One region of the Enterocloster clostridioformis genome, then DNA from elsewhere that is predicted to be linked to it. Evidence: riboswitches for the same ligand, from Rfam matches in the RefSeq annotation. Region 1 holds a riboswitch; each other region holds the start of a gene.
What was found. A riboswitch is a leader RNA that binds a small molecule or an ion and turns the genes downstream of it on or off. The one in region 1 is predicted to bind thiamine pyrophosphate.
Positions count from the first base shown of each region.

Region 1 (4,580 bases):
TGTTGTTTCCAGCAGCAATACATTCGTCTCACTGTAGTGGGGATCAGCATAACCCTTGACCCAATCTCCATAGAAAGGATGCTCCAGCGCCGCCGGACGGTTCTCTACGATTTTTTTGGCGATTACCTCATAGCTGTAGGCACAAGACAGGATAGCGGCCAGAATTTCGGCCTCTCCCTCTTCATATGCCACCCGGAGCATATAGGAGGTATAGGAGAGATTATCCAGCGCCCGGGGTGTGGCCTTAAGTTCCTCCCAGGAAATCGAGAATCTGCCCATATAGCCACGGTGAATGTCCATCTCCCCTTCTGTCAGTAAGGTCACATATTTAGAAAACAGCTGGATTACCTCAGGGCTTTTGGCCTTGGCGATGCCCAACGCAAACACTTTAGCATACTCCTCCAGATAGAGATAGTCCTGTATGATGTAATACTTGAATTTCTCCCGGTCTAACGTGCCGTCCTGGATCCCCCTCACAAAAGGATGCGCATTATAAGACGCCCAAATATCCTTTGTTGCGGACAAAAGCCGCTCTGTTATCTTCATTACTCTGCCTCCTTTGCGTATACACCTGTCAGATTGAAATTGTGCTGCATAGGTCCCCGGCCCTTCCCCAAATTCAGCATGGCCCCCAGTGCGCCGGAAAGGTACTCTTTCGACCGCCGGATAGATGCGGGCAGGTCAAAGCCCTTAGCCAGATTGGCCGCAATGGCGCTGGAAAGCGTGCAGCCGGTTCCGTGCGTGTTTGGGTTATTGATGCGCGTTCCATGAAACCATGTCCCCACGCCGCCCGCATAGAGGAAGTCGTTGGCGTCATTGATGTTGTGCCCGCCTTTAAGCAGGACTGCGCAGCCGTAAGCGTTGCTGATCTGTTTTGCAGCGGCTTCAATGTCCTCCGGTCTGTGGATAACCATGCCGGAGAGGATCTCCGCCTCCGGGATGTTGGGCGTGGTCACGGCCGCCAAAGGGAGCAGACAGGTTTTCAGATTGTCCACCGCCTCTTCAGAAATCAGCCGGTCGCCGCTGGTCGCCACCATCACCGGGTCCACCACGACGTTCCTTGCCTGGTAGAAGCGCAGCCGCTCTGCGATTTTCTCAATCAGTCCGCAGGAGGCTACCATACCGATTTTCACCGCGTCAGGCGGAATGTCCTCGAATACCGCGTCAATCTGCTGCCCGAGAAAATCGGGTGTCATTTCTACAATTTCTCTTACGCCGATGGTGTTCTGCGCTACCAGCGCCGTAATAGCGCTCATGGCGAAAACACCGTTCATGGTCATCGCTTTCAGATCGGCCTGAATCCCGGCGCCTCCGCTGGGGTCTGTCCCAGCGATTGATAATGCTGTTCTCATTGCTATATCTCCTTTGCATTATTTTTATAGAGCGGCAAAAGGTGGTGCCCCCAATTTGCCGCTTAAAACTCCCAGCCGCTAAACCGGAAGGAAGTTCCTGAGTTTATCCAATTGCGTCAAATCTTTCAGGTATAGATCGGACAGAGTACAGATTTCCTCCTGATTCTTTTCATGGCTGTCATACACCGCCGCTACCGGAAACCCGGCCGCTTTCGCCGCTTTGACGGCATAGAGCGCATCGTCAAACACAACTGTCTCTGCCTTCTTTGTTCCCAGGAAGCGAAGCGCTGCTTCAAAAATTTCCGGTTCGTCCTTGCCGTGACCCACCTCGTTGCAGGTAAAAATCTCCCCAAAACAGGACAGCACCCCACACCGCTCCAGGGCATCCTCCACTAGATACCGGTCTGTGGCAGTGGCGATACACAGCTTGACTTTGCTCCGCTGGAGCTGTGCCAGCAGCTCCTTTACTCCCGCCTTCAGCGGAACCTCAAAACGGTAATACCGCTCCAGCATGGCGTTGACCCCAGCCATAATCTCCTTAATACTCAGCGTCACACCATACTCTGTCTGGTAATAGCAGGCCGCCTGGTGCAGGCTCATATTTTTAAACGTATCGTTCAAATTCTCCCGCGGCTCATATCCGATGGAGCGCAAATAGGTCTCGCCAATCGTATCCCAAATAAACATGGAATCCAACAGCGTACCGTCAACATCAAAAATCACGCCGCAAATCCTCATGCCCTTACCATCCTCTCTGCCAGCGCCCGAAGCTCCTGGCAATTCCTCTCAATATCCTCTGCCGAGAAGATGGCGGATACCAGGGCCGCCCCGTCCACGCCGCTGCCGGCCAGGCTAAGAAGGTTGTCCCGGTTGATGCCGCCGATAGCTACGATGGGCACATCCACCGCGCTGCAAATATCCCGTAGGGTCTCGCTGGTCATCTGGTCCGCGTCAGCCTTGGTGCTTGTGGGAAACACCGCTCCCAAACCCAGGTAGTCCGCGCCGTCGTGGACAGCCTGACGGGCCTCCTCAACCGTGTGGACAGAGACACCGAGAATCATCGCGTCCCCCACCCGGCGGCGGACCTCCCCCGCCACCATATCTTCCTGGCCCACATGGATTCCGTCCGCCCCGCATGCGACGGCAATATCCACGTTGTCATTCACAATAAAGGGTATGTGGTACCGGCGGCACAGGGCGCAGATGTCCTTAGCCTCCTGAAGAAACGCCGCTTCGTCCAGCTCTTTCTCCCGCAGCTGCACACAAGTTACGCCGCCTTTCAATGCCGCTTCTACCTGCTCATAGAGAGTCTGCTCCCCGCTCCAGGTCCGGTCGGTGACAGCATAGAGCAGCATATGCCGCTTATCGCATTTCATAGTTTGCTCCTTTCTCCAGTTCCGCCGGGGTCAGGCGGTACATGGCGTCGATAATATAGTTCCGGTAAGAGGCGTTACCGTCCAGCCCTGTCATACGTTTGTAGGCGACTTCTCCGCACAGACCCATGGCGCACACGGCGGCCGCAGCGGCCTCCAGGGACTGATCCGGGTTTGCTGTGACAAAGGCCGCAGTCAGAGCAGAAAGCTGGCAGCCGGTTCCGGTGATGGAGGACATCTCCGGACGGCCGTTGCGTATACAAAAGGCCCGCTCCTCATCCGCCACAATGTCAATCGCTCCGGTAACGGCAATCACCGCCCCAATGCGCCTTGCAAGCTCCTTGACGAAGGATACTGCCCCATCCAGATTGTCTTCAGTCACCCGATCCGCCACATCAGCATCCACGCCCTTGGTGGTGCCGCTGCCGGAGGCAAGGGTCTTGATCTCCGAGATGTTGCCCCTAATTACCGCGAACTTCACTTCCTTTAGCAGCCGGAGGGCCGTGTCCGTCCGTAGCGTGGAAGCCCCGGCTCCCACCGGGTCCAGTACTACGGGGTGCCCCAGCTCGTTGGCACGCTTCCCGGCGGCAAGCATGGCCGGAATGGTGCGCTGATTCAGCGTGCCGATGTTGATGGTCAGTCCGCCGCAGATACTGGTAATCTCCACAGCGTCCCCCGGATCATCCGCCATAATAGGTGAGCCGCCGCAAGCCAGCAGCATGTTTGCGCAATCGTTGACAGTGACATAGTTGGTGATACAGTGAACCAGCGGGGATTTCTGCCGGACACTTTCAAAAATCTGTTCAAACATAGTATGATACTCCTTTGTAATGAGAGAAAACGGCCCTGTATAGCGGCGCCTTCCCCTAATGATGACAGACCGCTAGAGTCTGCCGGTTGGAAAGATTCGGTCGAGGCTTACTGGCCTCCTCTCACGCCGGAACACGGCTTCCCATCGCTGTCATACAAGGTTCAGGGCGCTCCCCCTCAACCCGCCGCAGGCATACCGCGGTTGCTGTTCTCACATCCTTTCCTTCAAAAAGCGCAAAAAAACAGGAGACACCTGCATAGGATGCCCCCTGAAAAAGTACCAATCTCCACGACTTCCTCCGGCGGCATTATCCGCATCAGGTTCAAGGGTCGAAGGTCTACCTTCCTCTCAGCCTGTCACACAAGCTCCCCTGTTTATTCTGTTAGCGCTATTATAGCATTCCAGTTTTTGCTTTGCAAGTGGCGGCCGCAGGAAAACTTGATTGGTATCAGCGCTTTTTAGAAAACCACTCCTCCATTGTCTGCAACAATTCCTCTTCCTCAATCACATAACTTCCTACAAAGTGCTTACAAGAACCTCTGCTTCTATGCATCTCAAATCAGTCTAAACGTGTTTTTATGATAATCAATAATCCCGTCCCGCTTCATGTAGGACAGCTCTCGTGAAAGTGCGCTGCGCTCCACGTTGAGGTATTCTGCCATAGAGTTTCTATTCATCGGAATCGTAAATGTTCTTTTTTGTTGTTCGCGGGCTATACACTGTAAGTAGGTCAATATTTTCTCCCGTATTGTCGGACGCAGCAGACAATCTATACGTTCGTGCAGTACAAGCCCCTTTTTGGCAACAATGCTTATATAGTTGCGTAATAGCCTGTCATGCCGGGGGCAGGCCTTTTCGCACCGGGCCAATACGCGTTCAAAAGGGATTTGCAATACCAGGACATCATCCTCCGCCTGTACAGTAACAGGACTTTTGTGTTCTAAACTTGCCGCTAAAATAACCCCTATCTCGCTTCCCTTTTTCAGAAGAGAAATAAGAATCACTCTGTCAGAGGGATCCCACTTTATTGCGCGTCCATGCCCT
Region 1 is NZ_JAIWZC010000001.1:1,746,304-1,750,883, forward strand. Features, by position in the region: gene tenA (thiaminase II) at 1-546, opposite strand, end outside; gene thiD (bifunctional hydroxymethylpyrimidine kinase/phosphomethylpyrimidine kinase) at 546-1,352, opposite strand; gene LA360_RS08670 (HAD family hydrolase) at 1,431-2,090, opposite strand; gene thiE (thiamine phosphate synthase) at 2,087-2,728, opposite strand; gene thiM (hydroxyethylthiazole kinase) at 2,715-3,536, opposite strand; TPP riboswitch at 3,813-3,918, opposite strand; gene LA360_RS08685 (Crp/Fnr family transcriptional regulator) at 4,091-4,580, opposite strand, start outside.

Region 2 (4,580 bases), 2.2 Mb from region 1:
TTTCCATGTCCTGCACGTTCCCCGCCATCCTCCGGTCCGGGAAATAAAAAAGCATCAAGTTAAATTTAACCTGATGCTGTGTCATCGAACAAAGAAATAAAATACGCCCGCTCTGCAACGCACCATCATGCGTTCTCCCTGGTAACGGTGGGATACCCGTCAGCCCATACTCCCATCAGCCATATCTCTATGCCCCTGGTTTCCAGCTGCCCTCGCAGGTCCATTCAGACTCTAATCCAATGCTCCCTTACACCGGCCGGAAGCTCTCTGCGCCTGGAATTACAATCTTACTTACTCCTACTCAACAGTTTTTTATGTTTTGTTGAATGTTGAACTCATTATAATCAGCCTATTTTCAAATGTCAATGGTTTTCTTGAAAGTTTTTTATATTTTTCTCATTTTCTTACACTGATCCCGCCCTGAGGTCCCGCCTGGGCATTCCGGCTATCTCCGTCATTGCCTCTGCCAGCTTTTCTGTTGTCTCCCGTATATTCGGCGCCCCAAATATGCCTGATACAATGGCTGCTCCCGCTGCATGGCTGCCGGCCAGGCGCCCTATGTTATCCAGGCAGATTCCTCCGATGGCCACCACAGGAATGTCCACACTGTCGCAGATTGCATTCAGGGTCTCCATTGTCATGGGCCGCGCATCTGCTTTTGTACTGGTGCCGAATATGGCTCCGCTGCCCAGATAATCCGCGCCTGCTGCCTGGGCTGCTCTGGCCTGGTCCACTGTTTTTGCCGTAACCCCCAGTATACGGTCAGGTCCCAAAAGCCTTCTGGCCTCAGATGCCTCCATATCGTCCTGCCCCACATGGAGCCCGTCCGCGTGACAGGCCAGGGCCAGCTCCAAATTGTCGTCTATGATAAGGGGCACATTATATTTTTCTGTGATTTTGCGGATGGCGCAGGCCGTTCTCAGCACTTCCTCAAAATTCCCTTTGTCCAGTTCCTTTTCCCTGAGCTGAACCATGGTTGCGCCGCCTTTTAACGCCTCCTCCACCTGCTCCTCCAGAGAAAGCTTCCCGGTCCATGCCTTATCGGTTACTGCATAAATCAAAAGCTGTTTTCTATCGAATCTCAATTTTCTTACCTCTCTCCAGTGTCTCGTCATCCAGAAGGCTCATTTTGTCCATCAGATACATGCGGAATGTACCTGTCCCGCCTCCCCTCCCCGCAGTCTCTCCGGCCGCCAATTCTCCGCAGAGCCCGTGCGCGCTGAGGGCCATGACCACAGCTTCTTCCAGAGGGCCGTCCGGTCCCAGTTCCCCATACAGACCGCAGAACGCTCCCATAAGCCCGTCCAGCATACAGCCGCTGCCTGTAATTCTGGCCATCCAGGGATGGCCGTTTCTGACAATGAACCTTCTTTCTTTTCCGGCCACCACATCCTCTTCCCCGGTCATGACCACAACCGCGCCTGTAAGGTCCCTCAGGGAACAGGCGGTTTCCAGGCGGCTCTCAATCGTACCAAAGGTTCCCGAATCCACGCCGCAGGTATTTCCCGCCTCATGTCCCCTCAGTTCCTGGTTCAGGGCCCGGATTTCCGCCTCATTTCCCCGGATGACAGAAGGAGCGGCCTTCCGGATCATATCAATGGCTGTCTGTCTGCGAAACCGTGATGCAGTGACTCCTACCGGGTCCAGGATAACGGGAAGGCCCAGAACGGCAGCTTTTCTTCCCGCTGCCTCCATGGCCGGTATGGTTTTTTCTTCCAGGGTTCCCAGATTAAGGACAAGACTGCTGCAGATGGAGGTAACGTCCTCCACCTCATGCAGCCCCTGGGCCATAACAGGGGAACCGCCTGCGGCCAGCACCATATTGGCCACATCCCCTGCCGTAACATAATTGGTTATACAGTGGACCCTGGGAGAGCGCTCCCTTAAGTCCTTCATCCATTGTCTCCGCGTCATCTGATTTATCCTTTTTCCTGTTATCTTCCCATGGCTTTGCCGGTCTGTACATCCAGATCCAGCATCCGCCTCATATACTGAAACGCGCCGGACTTATACAGCACCCCAATCAGGAACGCGGCAATGACCGTGCCGCACATGGTGCTCATAAGGAATGGGATTACATAGGCAAAAATGGCCGCTTCCTTCCCCATAACCAGTGTGGCCACCGGATAGCAGAGCATTCCGCCCAGTATGCCGGTGCCAAACACTTCCCCAAAGTAGGCCAGTGTCAGCCTGCCGAAACGCTGGTACAGATACCCTCCTAAAAATGCTCCCACCATACTTCCCGGAAATGCCAGCAGACTGCCCGTCCCCATCAGATTCCTGATAAACGATGTGCAGAACGCCATCCCCACGCCATACCACGGCCCAAGAAATACGCCGGCCAATACATTGGCAAGGTGCTGAATCGGAAAACATTTGGATGCCCCTATGGGGATGGAAAAGCCGGATAAAGACACGGCCACCGCTGTCAGCATGGCGCTTACCGCCAGTTTCTTAATGTTTACTTTCATAGTCATAGTCATACCTCCATGTTTTTTACTCGGAGCCCGCCTATCTTCCTGGTAGAGAGGCATATTCTCTGGTACAGCGGCGTATTGCCTGCACAGCTCTAAAGCCCTCATATGTCCGAACCGCGGTGAAGGCTGAAAAAAGCCCATACCGCGCGGGATATGGACTTAAATTACGCATTTAATACACATACATGTCTCATATTTCCCTACGTTGGCATTACCCAAATCAGGTGCGATAGGTCGAAGTTTGATTACTTCCTCTCAGCCTGCTTCACAAGCTCCCTGTTGTTATTTAGCATAGCACCGGACTATTTATTTGTCAATCAGTAATGAATGAAGCCAGATAAGGAGAAAACTCAAAAATGTGTTTAAGACAGCAGGCACAATAAAGTTATATACACCAATCTTCTGACAAGCGGCAGGCTGAACGCCTACCTTGCGGAGATTAATAAACAGGCGCAGGAACGCTTTGAAAGGCTCGTAGAGCAAATGAAGCAAGCACAGGGCATAACGGAACAGCTAAAGGCAAAAAATGCCTTGGAATGGACAGGACGCCTTAATAATATAAGGGCTTGTGCAGGGGAGATTGTGGAAACGTAAATCATTTACGCATAGATGTAACGCATAAAGAACTGAAATTGGAGAGCAGGTATATAAAGTTTCTTGCTCTCTTTTTTAAGGAAAAAGCGGCTGAAATATAGGCGCTGCAATGAGGAAAATCGTTACCATCATTGTTTTTCGGGTGGTAAAAATTATGTGGCCGTTTGAGTAGAAACTACAAGTTACGAGATAAAAAAATCATATATGCTCGCTTGGTTGATAATGGGAAGAAAAATGATTATAATAAATATTGACGCATCGTGTCAGGTTTTTGGTAGTATTCTATTATCATCAAAGGGAGGAACTGACAATGCAGGAAAGCAGATTATTTAAGATTGTGTATTATTTACTCGATAAAGGACAGGCTACCGCTCCAGAATTAGCAGAAAAATTTGAAGTATCTGTAAGGACAATTTACAGAGATATTGACGCTTTAAGCGGCGCGGGCATTCCCGTTTATGCAGAAGCAGGGCGAAACGGCGGCATTCATTTAATGAATGATTTTGTTTTAGATAAAGGGGTGCTGTCTGAAGAAGAAAAGCAGGAAATTCTAACAGCCCTGCAAAGTATCAATTCTATGAACAATATCGACAACAATCAGACATTGCAAAAACTTTCTGCAATATTTAATATGAGTTCGGAAAACTGGCTTGAAGTGGATTTTTCCAGATGGGGCAATCATGGAACGGACAATGGGAAATTTGAATTGCTAAAATCAGCGGTAATTCATCGAAAGTGCGTAAAAATAACCTATGCAAATTCCAGCGGAATAATTAACGAAAGAATTGTCCAGCCGTTAAAAATGTCATATAAGTCTATGTCATGGTACTTAAAAGCATATTGTATGGAAAAACAGGATTATCGTATTTTTAAGCTGACCCGTATGATAGATTTAGAAATGCTCACGGACGGTTTTTGCAAAAGCTCTTTTCCAGAATTAGATGAATCATTAGGGCAAGCCTACAATACAATCGTACTGCGTTTCCAGAAAAATATGTCATACCGTGTTTATGATGAATTTGATAAAACCCAAGTAAGTAAAAAAGAAAATGGGGATTTAATCGTATCCGCCCCAATGCCAGAAGATGAATGGCTAATCGGGTTTTTATTGTCATTTGGAACACAAGTAGATATTATAGAGCCTGCATATCTGAAAGACATTGTGGCAGAGCAGGCAAAGAAAATTTATGAGAAATATAAATCTTGACACAGGGCGTCAGTATATGTGTGATATAATTTGCCTGTAAATTCTATTTGAGAAAGCGGGGAGTGAAAGTGAAACATGAATGGAAAAAGCAGGAGAAAGAAATATATGGTGTAAAAACAAAACCTTGTGTTGTTGATGTTCCTGCTCAAAAATATATCATTGTTTCTGGCAATGGAAATCCTAACGATGAAATCTTCTCAGATAAGGTTGCGGCTCTGTTTTCGATGGCATATAAAATTAAAATGGCATATAAAGCACTTGCCGAAAAAAGCAACGAAATAACAGATTATACAGTATATCCG
Region 2 is NZ_JAIWZC010000001.1:3,995,217-3,999,796, reverse strand. Features, by position in the region: gene thiE (thiamine phosphate synthase) at 405-1,085, opposite strand; gene thiM (hydroxyethylthiazole kinase) at 1,072-1,914, opposite strand; gene thiW (energy coupling factor transporter S component ThiW) at 1,935-2,471, opposite strand; TPP riboswitch at 2,657-2,766, opposite strand; partial or broken gene LA360_RS20135 (TnpV protein) at 2,850-3,071, shown strand; gene LA360_RS20130 (helix-turn-helix transcriptional regulator) at 3,382-4,278, shown strand; gene LA360_RS20125 (hypothetical protein) at 4,347-4,580, shown strand, end outside.
Region 2: another riboswitch for thiamine pyrophosphate. It lies ahead of thiW (energy coupling factor transporter S component ThiW); the one in region 1 lies ahead of thiM (hydroxyethylthiazole kinase).

Region 3 (4,580 bases), 510 kb from region 1:
AGTGCGGGCTGAACCAATGTCATTTAGTTAACTTTTTGTAAAAGAAAGAATGTTTTTTTAAAATAGAGATCTGACGTTCCAAACGGATAGATTGAAGAGAAGGATATAGGGATTATTTATCAGAAGTAGTTTTGTAAATATTTTACCGCAAGGCAAACAAGCAGATTTACATCTGCTTCAAAAAAGGGTATTATAGATATTGATGAAACTGTTACTTATGCTGCTCGATATATAAAATATCGAGGTTTTCGGAAGTGTGCCGTTTGGAGTCGTGGATACTGTCGATCATTCCGTATCGGAATCAGCTCTTTTGTCAGCAGGGACATCACATCTATGGAGTCTTTCCCTGTGTTCGGACGGAGAAAGACTCTACAAATATGAGCAGCCATACTGAAATTTACTTTGTATTCATATTTCGTGTTTCCCTTTTCTATAATTGCATGATTGGTTAGTGTTTCTGTTATGTTGTAAGCGATTAACTTTGCCCAAATTTCCTGTTTGATATATTCTGGTTTGTAGGCATGGAAGTTACTCAATCCGACCGTATATTTCAGCTTACGGAAAGACCCCTCAATGGCCCATCTGGCATAGTATAGAAGTTTTATTTGTTCCGACGGGAATTCATCTGAAGGCAGATTAGTGACGATGCATTCATAAGAATCATCCGATATCGGAAACCGTACGATTCTAAAAGATAAATCGTAGGTATCCAGGGAACCATATGCAACGTAATCAAACGATGCAGCCGCATCCACAAAGCGTTTGTAATAACCTTCTTTAATCGATATCTTCTTTTTATGACTGCGAACCAGAGTTACATTTACCTGAATATCAAAGGAGTCTGCATCTGGAAACTCAAAATTTCCAACAAGTCCTTTGGAATGGATATCTTTGGTGCGAAATAAAAAATACTGGCCTTTTTCCTTCACATGTGCCATGTTGTTGTAAGAACAATAGCCCCTGTCACCGATAAAAACATCTTTTGTACCAGTCAGTAAATCGTGGCGGTCGACCATTTCACAGAAAGCACTAAATTCATCTTTCTGATGGATCGGCTGGATCAGCGCATCGGAATAAGTGTGCTTCTGTAAGTCGTAAAAAGCATTCAGATGCATACTGTAAAAGCCCTTTATTGAATGTCCATCAGAGACATGATACTCTTCTGGGGCGAAAGCAGGTTTACTGAAAAAGGTAAAGGTGGAGCCATCTGCAGCAAGAAAGCGGTAGCGTAGCTTTTTTTGGTCATAAAAGGAAGCAAAATGGTTAAAATGCCGAAATACAGCTTCCAGGGCATCCGGGCTAAGCTTTGCGCGTTGCTGGTTGAGTGCCGAAGCAGTTGGCGACTGTGGATCCATGTCGAAGAAGTCCAGCAATTCATTTTTTGTGCTGGAGGAGGCTTGGGAAACAAGGAAAGTGATAAGCTTATCGGCGGGGAACTTCCTGTTCCTTGTCAGATCGGTGTCCGAATAGGTAAATTCGGAGATTACGGATGAAACAAGATGGACGGAATGGGAAAAGCATTGTTTAATTTTTTGATGGAACATTGTGTGTACCTCCTTGAATTAGAATGAATTTATGATTCTAATCCAAGGGCCGCTCTCGCTACCTATTAAAGTCAATCAGTAGCGAGAGCGGCCGCACATTTTGTGGTGTATGTCAACTGTTTTTATGAAAAAAGGGAAAAATATGGTTAGACACCCTTCATTAAGAATCTAACCATAATATTGCAAAGCGTTAACTAAATGACATTGCGGGCTGAACTGGAACATGATGATACAGAAGCGGGAAATCTTCCGCCAGTGTTTTGACGGGTTTGATTACGACCGGATTGCGGCGTATACAGAGGCGGATATTGAACGGATTCTGACCTGTGAAGGAATGATTAAATCCCGCAGAAAGGTAGAGGCTGTCATTCATAATGCCAGGTGTTTTCAGAAGGTCAGGGAGGAATACGGCTCATTCAGTTCGTACATATGGAGCTTTTCCAGGGGAAAAACCATTCTTTATGCAGGCCATCAAAAGGGAAACATTCCGGCCTGTAACGCCTTGTCCCGGCAGGTCAGCCAGGAGTTAAGAAAACGTGGATTTAAGTATCTGGGGCCGGTAACGGTTTACTCTCATCTCCAGGCCTGCGGCGTGATTAATGACCATGTGGAGGGATGTTTCCGGTATCGTGATATTGTGGAGCATTATCCCACCGTGAAGAAGCGGGAAAAGGAGTAGGATGCATATATAACAGTTATCTGTAATGTGGCGATGAAAGGGATTCCGGGCTCTGGGGCCGGGAATCCTTTTTGCTTGTCCGCGCTGGCTTTTGCGGTCTCCGGCCGGAAGTATTCCTCTTACACATGCGACAGAAAAGCTTTAACTGAAATTAAGAAAGACGAAAAGAACAAAGACGAAAAGAACAAAGGCTGCATGCGCGCTACCATAGAATTATCAGAGGTGCCGGTACACTTGATGGCCAGTACGCTGGCGCCGCGTGAAGCGAGAAGGAGACTATTATGAAAATGAGATGGCGTGTGGCGGCGGACAGGCGTACCCTTATCTGTTCTGGGAAGGAGAGGACCGCACAGAGTAATGAAGGGCAGTCCTTACAACCTGATTACATTCCAGAAGGAAGCCTATGAGGAGACGGCCAGACTTCATATTTCGCCAAAACCGGACAGCATCCTCCGGGTATTCATGGTATACACACCGCTGGCTCAGCCCGTCCAGGTGGAGGAACCGGAGTTAAATGCGTTTGAGAGGAAGGGCTTCACTGCGGTGGAGCGGGGAGGAAAGGAGATTTTGGCAGAATGATAGTAAAACCTGTTGTCACTATAAGAAAACCGGATATCCCGCCGGGGCTGACATACAGTCCTGTCCTGAACTGCTTAAAAGAGTGCCGGACATTGCATATGCGGTTTTGGACCGTTCCGGCACCCAGGCGTGTTACAGGGCATTTCAGGATATCTGAAATGTGCGCATGACAGTGTACTGTACGCATGACAGGCCTTGCGGATCCTATGACAGCCGCAGGGCAGAGCAGCAGTACCTATTGACTTTTAAAATGAGCCGTAGTATACTTGTCCCAACAATGAAAAGGGGTGCTGGAGTGGAATCCGGCTGAGATGGAATATGTTCTGAACCCTGATACCTGATCTGGATAATGCCAGCGTAGGAAGCCTGCAGAAGATGTAAGTTTTTGTGAGTTTTATCCCGCCCGTAATATCCGGACGGGATTTTTTGATCCATATGATTTGAAGAGAAAAGGAGAACAATATGAACGCAAGCGTAGCAATCCAGTCACTTCCAAAGGCAGCTGATGATGAGGAATTAATCCGTATCGTGGACCAGGTCATCGATTACATCAAGAGCACGGGGTTAAACTATTATGTAGGTCCCTTTGAGACAACCATTGAAGGGGATTATGACCAGCTGATGGATATTGTAAAAGAGTGCCAGTATATTGCGGTCAGGGCGGGCGCCCCCTCTGTGGCCGCATATATTAAGGTTTCTTACCACCCCGAAGGAGATGTGCTTACCATTGAAAAGAAAGTTACCAAGCATCACCAGTAAACTGTGGTCTGTTTCCGCCATCCTGTCCATTCTCATCCTGTGGCAGCTTTCTGTATCCTTTGGACTGGTGGAGGGCTTCATGCTGCCTTCCCCGGTTCAGGTAGCCGGTGCATTTATGAAGGAATTCCCGGCCCTCATGGAGAATGCCAGGATTACACTGGCCGAGGCCGGGCTGGGGCTGGCTTTGGGAATTGCCGCGGGCTTTGGGGCCGCAGTGCTGATGGACCGGTTTGACAAGGCATACAAGGCTTTTTATCCCATCATTGTACTGACCCAGACCGTGCCGGCGGTTGCCATAGCGCCTCTTTTGGTGCTGTGGTTTGGCTATGAAATGACTCCAAAGGTCATACTCATTGTGATTACCACATTTTTCCCCATCACGGTGGGGCTGCTGACCGGATTCAGGGCTGCTGACCCGGATGCGGTGAATCTGTTAAAGGCCATGGGAGCGGGCCGGTTCCAGATATTCCGCTATATCAAGCTGCCGGGAGCCATGGGCCAGTTTTTTTCCAGTCTCAGGATATCTGCCTCTTACGCGGTGGTGGGAGCCGTGATTTCTGAGTGGCTGGGTGGTTTTGGAGGACTGGGCGTATACATGACAAGGGTTAAGAAGGCATTTTCCTTTGATAAGATGTTCGCGGTCATTTTCCTCATATCGGCCATCAGCTTAATTCTGATGTGGGCCGTGGAACTGCTTCAGAAAAAATGTATGCCATGGGAAAATAGCCGAAAACATAAATAGAACGGGAAAACTATATCCGGCGTTTATAAGAGGAGAGATTGAAAATGAAACATAAATGTGCAAGTATGCTGCTGGCCTCCCTTTGCATGGGAGTACTTCTCACCGGGTGCGGCAAAGCCCCGGATTCAGGAGAGAATACCGCCTCTGGCCAGGCCGCGGAGGATACACGGAAAGAGAACGTAAATAGGGAAAGCGCAAGCCAGGAGGAAGAGGGGGCGAAGCAGGATGTAAGAAAGCTGACATTTGTCCTGGACTGGACGCCTAACACCAACCACAC
Region 3 is NZ_JAIWZC010000001.1:2,256,820-2,261,399, reverse strand. Features, by position in the region: partial or broken gene LA360_RS11495 (DNA-3-methyladenine glycosylase I) at 1-14, shown strand, start outside; gene LA360_RS11490 (IS4 family transposase) at 216-1,544, opposite strand; partial or broken gene LA360_RS11485 (DNA-3-methyladenine glycosylase I) at 1,750-2,223, shown strand; gene LA360_RS11480 (hypothetical protein) at 2,581-2,802, shown strand; TPP riboswitch at 3,076-3,185, shown strand; gene LA360_RS11475 (thiamine-binding protein) at 3,265-3,561, shown strand; gene LA360_RS11470 (ABC transporter permease) at 3,530-4,303, shown strand; gene LA360_RS11465 (ABC transporter substrate-binding protein) at 4,348-4,580, shown strand, end outside.
Region 3: another riboswitch for thiamine pyrophosphate. It lies ahead of LA360_RS11475 (thiamine-binding protein); the one in region 1 lies ahead of thiM (hydroxyethylthiazole kinase).

Region 4 (4,580 bases), 1.7 Mb from region 1:
CTCTGGCCCTGTTTGTATCCTACGCTGAGGCAGTAAAACTCACCACAATTGACATCCTTAACGCGCATGTCATTGTTGGACTTTTCATTGGAGGAATGCTGACTTTCCTCTTCTCCGCCATGACCATGGAATCCGTATCCAAGGCCGCCCATCAGATGATTGAGGAGGTACGCCGCCAGTTCAGGGAAAAACCCGGCATTCTCAAAGGAACGGACCGCCCCGACTACGCTTCCTGCGTATCCATCTCCACCAAAGCCGCCCTTCGGGAGATGTTCCTGCCAGGTCTGATGGCAGTGCTGGCTCCTCTGGCAACCGGTCTCATCCTGGGACCTTCTGCTCTGGGCGGGCTTCTGACCGGCGCTCTGGTAACCGGCGTATTAATGGCCATCTTCATGTCCAACTCCGGCGGCGCATGGGATAATGCAAAGAAGTACATCGAGGAAGGACATCACGGAGGCAAAGGCAGTGATTCACACAAGGCTGCTGTGGTTGGCGATACCGTAGGCGATCCTTTCAAGGATACCTCAGGTCCTTCCATCAACATTCTTATTAAGCTGATGACGATTGTGTCTCTGGTATTTGCTCCTTTGTTCCTGCGGTTTGGTGGATTAATTTAATCTCAAAGCCGAATTCTTTTTACGGCTACACAACAGTTAATGGGAAGGAAAATCCAAAACTCGGATTTTCCTTCCCATTGTTTTATTAAAATGCTGTTGGCAAAGGGCTGTATCCAGGCGGCAGCCTCCTTCCCTCCAACTCCATTACTCATCAAAAATACTCACTATTTCCCCATCCAATATCCGGTTCATGTTCTTCACGGCGCAGAAATTACCGCACATGGAACAGGTGTCCTCCTTTTCGGGTTTGGCCGATTCCCGGTATTTCCTGGCTTTTTCCGGGTCAATAGACAGCTCAAACATGCGCTCCCAATCCAGTTTTTTCCGGGCCGTACTCATCTCGCGGTCCCACTGTGCCGCACCTTTTATGCCTTTTGCAATATCAGCTGCATGGGCGGCAATCTTGGACGCCATGATGCCTTCCTTAACATCGTCCAGGTCCGGCAGTCTCAGATGTTCGGCCGGCGTAACATAGCACAAAAAAGACGCTCCGCTGGCGGCGGCAAGGGCTCCGCCTATGGCTGCGGTAATATGGTCATAACCCGGAGCAATATCTGTCACCAGAGGACCAAGGACATAAAAAGGGGCTCCCTGGCAGATAGTCTGCTGTATCTTCATATTGGACTGAATCTGGTCCAAAGGCATATGTCCCGGTCCTTCTATGATGACCTGCACATTCTTTTCCCACGCCCTTCTGGTCAGCTCCCCCAGCGTCACCAGCTCCTCAATCTGGGATATATCCGATGCATCCTCAATACATCCCGGACGGCAGGCGTCTCCCAGGCTCAGTGTCACATCATAGGCCTGACAGATATCCAGTATCTTCTCAAAATGCTCATAAAACGGATTTTCCTTTCCCGTCATTTCCATCCATGCAAATATAATAGAACCTCCCCTGGACACAATATTGGTAAGGCGCTTCGCCTTCTTGAAGCGCTCCGCTGTCTGCCGGTTGATTCCCACATGGATGGTCATGAAGTCCACCCCATCCTCCGCATGCATCCTTACGATATCCAGCCACTCCTGTGAAGTAATATCCTTCAGCGGTTTGTGGTAATAAACCACCGCATCATAGATGGGAACAGTGCCTATGATTGCAGGACACTGGGCAGTCAGCTTTCTTCTGAATGTGCGGGTATCCCCCCATGAACTCAGGTCCATGATGGACTCTGCCCCCATCCTCACCGCATCATTTACCTTCTGTAATTCCATTTCCAAGTCCTTGCAGTCCCTTGAAGTGCCGAGGTTTACGTTGATTTTCGTCTTAAGCCTGGATCCGATTCCATTTGGTTCCAGACAGGTATGCAGCCGGTTGGCAGGAATGACAGCCTTCCCCTCAGCCACCAGCCGCATCAGTTCAGCTGGTTCAAACAGTTCCTTATCCGCTACCCTTTTCAGCTCCTCTGTCAGGATACCTTTCCTGGCCGCGTCCATCTGCGTGGTATAATCCATATTTTCCTCCTCTTCGCCCGGAGCCCGCATGTGGTTAAAAGTAATTTTCACATGCAATCTATTAAACCGTGTTCGTTTGCCCGCGTCATGCCGGATATACTTCAGGACACAAAAAAGGCCCATACCGGTAAGGAATGGACCATTCATATCATGCAAGCTTGTACATACTCCATATTTCCCTACGTTGGCATTATCCAAATCAGGTTTAATAGGTCGAAGTTCGATTACTTCCTCTCAGCCTGCCCCACAAGCTCCCTGTTGTAATATGACTGAATACGGCAGTTCTCCCGCTGTATCCGAAAGGCATTTTCACCTCACTCTGTCAGTTTATATGGAAAATATCTGCTTGTCAACCATTATTCTCAATTGTTTATCCAATATTATCCTGCCTCCTCCCTACTATCGCACCTACTGCCTTCCTACCACATCCCCCTGTTTGAGAATAACAGTCAAAGAATTCTATCCATTATAACGTGTACGCTGAGTCATTACAAGAAAAAATACGCCCGCATCTGATATCCTCCCAGGAGCACCGCATTCCTCTCCTCCTTTTTCCCATTATACCATTGATTCCGTCTGTCTGCTATCTGTGCCGTTAATATCACGTTAAAAATCCGTTAAATTATTGCTAATACAATTACTGCTTTATGACAATAATTTACTCTCAAATATTAAAATTTTCCAGTGATTATACACAATTTTGTCGATATAATAAAAACCAGTTACATGTTCTGCAGACATTGACATACGCAAATAAAGAGAGGGATTGGAAATGGTGAGTGTTTTAATGAAAAGGCTTGCAATTGCAGCTGTGGCCGGCGCTGTCATGGTTTCGGCTTCCGGATGCAGCTTGGTTTCCTCAGGTAAAAGAATTATCCGCGTGTCGCACGCACAGTCGGAGACCCATCCTGAGCATCTGGGAATGCTGGCATTTAAGGAATATGTGGAAGAACGTCTGGGAGACAAATATGAGGTACAGATATTCCCCAATGAAATACTGGGATCTGCCCAGAAGGCAATCGAGCTGACCCAGACAGGAGCAATTGATTTTGTTATTGCGGGTACGGCAAATCTGGAGACATTTGCGGATGTCTATGAGATTTTCAGCATGCCCTATCTTTTTGACTCCGAAGAAGTCTACCGGTCTGTGATGGAAGACACGGATTATATGGAAAATATATACAAGTCCACGGACGAGGCCGGTTTCAGGGTGGTGACCTGGTACAATGCGGGAACCCGTAATTTCTACGCCAAGACTCCCATCAACACGCCGGATGATTTAAAGGGCAGGAAAATACGTGTACAGCAAAGCCCGGCCAGCGTGGACATGGTCAATGCTTTTGGCACGGCCGCTGCTCCTATGGGGTTCGGTGAGGTGTATACTGCCATTCAGCAGGGCGTTATAGACGGCGCCGAGAACAATGAGCTGGCCCTGACCAACGTCCATCAAGCTGAGGGAGCTGCCTAAAATTTTCCTGGACAGCGCAGAGATGACAGGCATTATCATCTTCCTTATCGGAGTATCCAGCATCATGAGCTGGGTCATGGCCTTCACCGGCATCCCCACCGCTGTATCGGAAGCCATGCTGGGAATCAGCACCAACCGCTATGTAATACTTTTTATCATCAATATTCTGCTGCTGATTGTGGGAACCTTTATGGACATGACGCCTGCCTGCCTTATCTTCACCCCTATTTTCCTTCCCATCTGCCGGGCGCTGGGCATGAATACCATCCACTTTGGAATCATGATGATATTCAACCTGTGTATCGGCACCATCACTCCCCCTGTGGGAACTACACTTTTCGTGGGAGTAAAGGTGGGAAAGACAAAGATAGAACAGGTTATCCGTCCTCTGCTCTACTACTTTGGCGCCATCTTTATCGTGCTGATGCTGGTATCCTATATACCGCAGCTGTCACTGTGGCTTCCGGGTCTAATGGGTTATGTATAAAATAGATTATGTATAAAATATGTGTATCAGGGAAGGGCCGCGCTGTGCGACATCATATCACAGCGCGGCCCTTCTTTTACCTTGATGAAATTCAGGCTTAAGCCTTCTTTAACCTCTTATCCTCCAGATGGGAAACAATCACTGCGCAGGCAGCGTCCCCTGTAATATTCACCGTGGTTCGACCCATGTCAAACAGGCGGTCAATACCGGCCACAAGTGCAATTCCTTCCACAGGAAGCCCTACGCTCTGAAGCACCATAGCCAGCATAATCATACCGGATCCCGGCACACCGGCCGTGCCCACGGAAGCCAGAACAGCTGTCAGTATAATGACAATCTGCTGGGACAGGGTCAGGTTGATTCCATAACAGGAAGCGATAAACACAGCGCACACACCCTGGTAAATGGCGGTTCCATCCATATTGATGGTGGCTCCCAGCGGAAGCACAAAGCTGGCCACCTCCTTTCTGGCCCCCAACTTTTCCGTGCATTCCAGGTTAAGAGGAAGGGCGCCTACAGAGGACGCGCTGGAAAACGCCATTATCATGGCCGGCGC
Region 4 is NZ_JAIWZC010000001.1:47,099-51,678, reverse strand. Features, by position in the region: gene LA360_RS00270 (sodium-translocating pyrophosphatase) at 1-617, shown strand, start outside; gene thiC (phosphomethylpyrimidine synthase ThiC) at 762-2,069, opposite strand; TPP riboswitch at 2,228-2,337, opposite strand; partial or broken gene dctP (TRAP transporter substrate-binding protein DctP) at 2,842-3,531, shown strand; partial or broken gene LA360_RS00255 (TRAP transporter large permease subunit) at 3,512-4,024, shown strand; gene LA360_RS00250 (dicarboxylate/amino acid:cation symporter) at 4,122-4,580, opposite strand, start outside.
Region 4: another riboswitch for thiamine pyrophosphate. It lies ahead of thiC (phosphomethylpyrimidine synthase ThiC); the one in region 1 lies ahead of thiM (hydroxyethylthiazole kinase).